Regions from separate parts of the Parabacteroides sp. AF18-52 genome, predicted to be linked through region 2. Evidence: riboswitches for the same ligand, from Rfam matches in the RefSeq annotation. Region 2 holds a riboswitch; the other holds the start of a gene.
The links. A riboswitch is a leader RNA that binds a small molecule or an ion and turns the genes downstream of it on or off. The one in region 2 is predicted to bind cobalamin.

Region 1: linked by a shared signal. The riboswitch ahead of DWX23_RS06020 (threonine/serine exporter ThrE family protein) and the one ahead of DWX23_RS07430 (TonB-dependent siderophore receptor) in region 2 are both predicted to bind cobalamin.

What each region holds. Positions count from the first base shown of each region.
Region 1 is NZ_QUGR01000002.1:620,646-623,842, reverse strand. Features, by position in the region: gene DWX23_RS06020 (threonine/serine exporter ThrE family protein) at 1-1,176, opposite strand, end outside; cobalamin riboswitch at 1,225-1,507, opposite strand; cobalamin riboswitch at 1,621-1,817, shown strand; gene DWX23_RS06015 (TonB-dependent siderophore receptor) at 1,850-3,197, shown strand, end outside.
Region 2 is NZ_QUGR01000003.1:143,378-146,574, reverse strand. Features, by position in the region: gene DWX23_RS07440 (IMP dehydrogenase) at 1-338, shown strand, start outside; gene DWX23_RS07435 (helicase associated domain-containing protein) at 618-1,520, shown strand; cobalamin riboswitch at 1,599-1,804, shown strand; gene DWX23_RS07430 (TonB-dependent siderophore receptor) at 1,933-3,197, shown strand, end outside.

The sequences.
Region 1 (3,197 bases), on a different contig from region 2:
GAAAGCGTTCGTTACCTCACCGATCACTCCATGCAGATTGATAAATGCCAATAAAGAGCGGTACATCAGGACACCCGGGATCATGGGGATAACTGACGGGATCGTTAATACGTGATTAGGCACATGAAACCAGTGGACTGCTTTCACTGCGAGTACGCTGACAACGAAACTACCCATAAACGAACCGATCACAGGACCGTAACCCAGTTCGAAGTTTACGAAGTTGCGGGTACATACGGCAATGATACCTCCAACGGCAACAACCCATAACAGACGGCGCTGGATATTGAAGATCATAGAGAATCCGATAGCCGCGATAGCTGCAGCGATTGCATACACATAATACGGATCATGCGGAACCATACTTAACTCACTGAACTTATGGTCGATCGCAACGTCGTTCATGACAAGTATGCGCAATGCGAATGCAATACCGAACGTCATCGCAACTACCATCATAGCCGTGTTGGCGGCACGTGTCATCCCGACGAGCAGATGGTTATCGAGCATATCGTCCACGAAGTTGATCAAAGGTACTCCCGGTACAATGAACAGGGCACAGGCGAGTAGCGGATGATAAGGCGTCTCGGACAATCCCGAGAAGGAAGAAAGATACGCAGTGCAGGTCGCGGCAAAAGCGGCGAGTGCTATACTCATATATACATTTAATCCGGCTTCTATGCATCGGGCACGTATCCTGAAACCGATAAATGCGCAAATGGAAGCAAACAGAAAGGCGATCCAGTCGGAACCGAACAATTTACAGAAGCCGCCACAGGCGAATCCAGCACCGATAGCTACGATATAAGGTGTATAATTCCGGGGCTTTTTGGCTATCTTTTCCAATTCCTCTTCATATTTGTCCAATGAATAGTCCTCTTCGATAGCACACCATGAAAGATCGCTGATCTGCGAGATCGCAGTCATGTTGATACCATGTTTCTCACATTTCTGGAATTTGGAAAACGAGTTTCTTTCATCACTTACATTGACCATGATCATGGTCCACCGGATATCGATGTGTAATTTCTCTTCCGGAATACCCATAAATGCTGCTACTCGTTTCATGTTCCGTTCAATACGGTTGGTATCGGCAGCACTTTCCATCAATAATTTGCCTGTACGCAGCAAAAGGTCCAGTTTACGTCGTAATAACAATACTTCCTTGTCTGTCATCTTTTTGTTTAATTCTAAAATGTTACATCCTTATCCTAACCCACGAGGATATGAGTCTCAACGAACGGCAGGTCTTCTGACTGACTCCTATCCTAAAAGCCTTCCCGACGGAATAGTTGACAGTTGACATGTGACAGTTGACAGATAAAATACGGACAGAAAAACTGTCATTTGTCAACTTTCCACTGTCAACTGAATCGTCAGTGGCAAAAGTAGTATTAGGCTGTTAACGGAGCTTCACAGCAGCGGGACTGTCCGGGATTTACACCCGGTTCCCTTTTAATCCGTATTCCCGAACGGGAGCTACGAAACCAATTCGGGCGCAAAGGTACTGATTTTTTCATTATGTTCATCTGTTCCCATTTATTTGTGTATTCAGATTGGTAATATTTGAAAGTGACCGGTCTGGTAGTTGAGATTACCGATATATTTCGTACTTTTGTCATCGGATTATGGTGTAACGGTTTAGTTTTCGCTATCTGTTAGTAAAAGGGAATCCGGTGCAAGTCCGGAACTGTACCCGTAGCTGTAAGTTCTGTAACCCCGGCAATCTTGTTGCCACTGGGAATTTATGATTCCTGGGAAGGCGGCCGGTCATGGGAGAACAAGTCAGAAAACCTGCCATTATTTTATATGCGATACCTCGGGTATAGGTGTTGATAGACCTGGATATATGCGAATATTATATGTTAAAATGATTGTATGCCTGGCAGGCATATTTTTGTGCGTACCTACTATGTACGCACAGACAATTGATACGACAGCTTATCACCAGCTTTCCGGTGTTGAGGTGGTGGAAAAGGCACGTCCTTCCACAACCCGTGAAGCAACTCCCCTGCAAATAATGGACCGTTCCGGAATTGAACGCCTGGGAATACAGGATCTTTCGGAAGCGGTGAAGCGTTTCTCCGGTGCAACAGTGAAGGATTACGGTGGGATAGGGGGATTGAAGACGGTTTCCGTGCGTAGCCTGGGTGCACAGCATACGGCTGTCAGCTACGATGGGGTAACGATCACGGATGCCCAGAGCGGACAGGTGGATATCAGCCGCTTTTCACTGGACAATGTGGAGATGGTTTCACTTTCGATCGGGCAATCGGATGATATTTTCCAGACGGCGCGGATGTATGCATCGGCAGGGGCGTTGAGTGTGAAGACACGTAGACCTGTATTTGATGGAAAACCGATGAATCTTCAGGCGAAAGTGAAAGGAGGTTCTTTTGGTTTGTTCAACCCGATGGTTCGTTATGAACAGAAGATAAGTAACCGCTTTTCCGCTTCTTTGCATGCCGACTGGCTAAGTGCAAAAGGGGAATACCCTTTTACTTTGGTAAACGGAAATGTTGTAACCGAAGAAAAAAGGAAGAACAGCGATATTCAGGCACTTCGTCTGGAAGGAAATCTGTATGGCGATCTGGGTAAGGCGGGAACATTGACCGGTAAGGTTTATTATTACGATTCAGAACGCGGACTCCCCGGTTCGGTGATATTGTATAGCAACAGTAACCGGGAACGCTTGTGGAACAATAATTTCTTTACCCAGTTGCAGTATTCCAACAAACTAACGGACAATTTATCTTTGCAGGCACATGCCAAGTATAATTACTCTTTCAGCAAGTACCGTGATGTAAGTAATAAATACTCAGGAGGTAAGCAAGAAGATTTGAATACCCAGGAAGAGTATTACGGTTCGGTAGGCGTACTTTATTCACCCTGGAAGAACTTCTCGACTTCTCTTACGACTGATTTAGCCCATAATATGCTGGATAATAACTTTATGAATGCACCGCAACCCAAGCGTTTGACTTCACTGTCAGTGTTATCCGCCCAATATAAGAACTCTATGTTTACAGCAACAGCCGGTTTGCTGGGTACTTATATGACCGACAAAGTAAAGGCTGGCGATAAACCGGCCGACCGTAAACGTTTGTCTCCTGCGGTTAGCGTATCGTTGAGGCCTTTTCCCGATAATGCCTTTCGTGTACGTGCCTCTTACAAAGATATTTTCCGTGTCCCGACTT
Region 2 (3,197 bases):
GTTTCGACGAATCTCCTACAAAGAAACTGCGTATCGGAAACAACTTCGTAAAAGAATATTGGGGTGAAGGTTCAAACCGTGCCCAAAACTGGCAACGTTACGACATGGGAGGAAGTGCCTCACTGAAGTTTGAAGAAGGTGTAGACAGCTATGTTCCTTATGCCGGTAAAATGAAAGACAATCTGAACCTGACATTAGGCAAGATCAAAGCTACCATGTGTAGTTGCGGTGCTATCGCAATCCCCGCCTTACAGAAAAATGCCAAGATCACGCTGGTATCTTCAACGAGTATCGTAGAAGGTGGTGCACACGATGTGATCCTGAAAGAACAGAATTAAGTAATCCTATCTGAGATATTTAATCCCCCAACTGTAATCTCTTCATTCGTGAGCTTACTGTTGGGGGATTTTTTCTATCAATTATTTATATCTACAGAAATCCGATATTTTGAAAACAGACGTAAATATCTCCTATAAAACATATAGAAAACAGAGGTAAAATAACATTATATCAAACGGAGATTATTAGAAACCAAATATTTGAATATCTTTGAGGATAATAAAAACATTCGGTTATATAATACACAATAGACAAAGGAGATATAGAGTCGCTAGTATATGAAAAGAAGAAGAAAGAAAAGAAGTACCAAGCAGTATGCGGTTATTGCTTTCTACGAAAAAAACAACAGATGGCCTGCACCTTCGTCGCAAAATGTAAAAGAGCGGCATCTAGGTGAGTGGATTACCAGATGCAGATTTATCAGGAACCATTCTTCGGAGAAACTTACAGAAAAGCAGATTCAATTAATTGATAGAATCGATGCGGATAAGGCTCAAAAAAAGACAGAACGGTGGATGGCTAATTATGAGATGTTGAAAGACTTTGTGGAAAAAGAAAAACGATGGCCTTCCGTCAATGCATCAGAACCGGAAGAAATCAGACTTGTCAACTGGTGCCTGTCACAACGGATTACCAGAAAAAACACCCCCAAAAGCAAACAAAATAAAGAACATATCAAACTGTTGGATGATATCGGTTTCCATTGGAGTTCAAACAACAAAAGAAGAACATGGAAAGAATCGTTCAACCTGGTCAAGGATTATTATGCCCGTACCGGTCAATGGCCTGCCCATACCAGAGATCCGGAAGAGTCGAGACTGGCGAAGTGGTGTAGTAAAATGAGAGCCTATAAAAACCGAACGGATACAAGTGTAACGCTTTCTCCCGGACAGATCAAAAAATTGAGTAATTTAGGTTTCGACTGGACCAATAGCCAGGAGAATAACAGACGCTCACCGGAAAATACCAACAGGATATGGATCGAGAGATATCATCATTTTTGTGAGTTCACAACAAACAACAAACGATACCCTAAGGCGAAATCCGGAGATCCCCAGGAAGAGTCTCTGTATTCATGGTGGATGAGAATGGCTTATTTGAAAAGAAAAGGCAAGCTCAGTAACGAACGTATCCATCTACTTGATTGTATCGGATTCAGATGGGGGAAAGGGAATGAATAGTTGAAAACAAAATTTCCCCACTCTGTCCCCGAAAGATAGGCGCATTCAGGTATTACTTTTATTCTAAAAAATATATTTATATTTGCTGCGATTTTTGGTTCATATAAAATAGACTCTATGAATATGATTAAAAGGGAATCAGGTGTGAATCCTGAGCAGACCCGCTGCTGTATTCTCCACAAAAGTCTTTGAACAACAAATACATCCACTGTTCATCAATGAATGGGAAGGAACGTTCAAAGATGGAGTAAGTCAGAAGACCTGCCAAAATCTTTTTTCTAAGGCTAACGTGGAATATAGCTGAAAGATATGACCAATGGAAAAATTCTAATTTTTCTTTTATCTTTTGTACTAAATTTTCAATTGTTTAGCTGTAATTTTTGTTATTTTTTCAATATTAATAATAATTATTATGGTTACATCATTTACTCGTTGCAGAACTCCATTTTTAATATGGCTGTTTCTGTTTATTTTATTTATTCCCATTTGTACCTTTGCACAAACTAACAGAATGGTTAGTGGTTATATTGTTGATGAAAGCAATAAGGCGTTAGAAAACATTGTAATTTTCATCAAAGGGTCGGAGTTGAGAACGATTACAGATGACAATGGCTACTACTCCATAAATTTAGAAGACTCAAAAAATCATGTATTGATAACCAACAGTTACAATACCGTTTCCGCTGTCCGCGACATTCCTGATGGCGAACAGGATTACAGATTGGATATTCAGCTGTCATATAAATCATTAAGCCTTCCCGAGGTAGATATTACAGGAGCCAAACCCCAAAGCTACAATTCTGATATCGCCTTTTCTGCAACCCGCATGGAAATTCCGGTGCTGGAGATACCGGGATCGGTTGGTATTGTAACAAGAAAATTAATTGAAGACCAGCAGGCAACCACCATGACAGAAGTAGTACGAAATCTGGGTGGTGTCAAAGGAGGAGCTTCTGGTGAAGCCGGTAACATTAACGAGGTATTTTCTTCCCGTGGCTTTTCTATGACAAACTCCCGCAATTATTTCAGAAATGGAGTACGTTATCTCAAATTCTCAAATGATGCTCTCTCAAGTATCGAACGCATCGAAATACTAAAAGGACCTGCATCCGTTCTTTATGGAGCCGTAGAACCTGGTGGTATAATTAATTTTATCACCAAGCCGACTTTATATACTCCCCGCTATGGAGCTTCCATCAGATATGGCAGTTATGATTATAAACAGGCGGCCATCGACTTAACCGGTCCAATAAACACGAAAAAAACAATACGCTATCGCCTGAATGCGATGTACGAAGACGCAGATAAATTCCGTAAACCGCAAAATAGTAAACGATATGACATCACTCCAACCATTGACATTGATTTAGGAAGAAAGACTACTCTTAATCTTGATGCAGACATTTTCAGGGACAAGAGAACACATGATCCCGGAGTTTTACATATAAACAATGAAATTATCGATCATGGGTTCAAAACTTTTTTAGGTGAACCATGGGCTTATGGAAAGTTTACCAACACCAGTTTCGGCTATGAGTTGAAGCACCGTTTTAATAAAGATTGGACATTCAGAAGTTCTGCCCGCCAATATTTCACCCATGAAGACCGTCTGTATTTTCAGATGAAGACACCTCAAAAAGATAGTACAATCACTAGACGTCTAGCACATTGGGATGC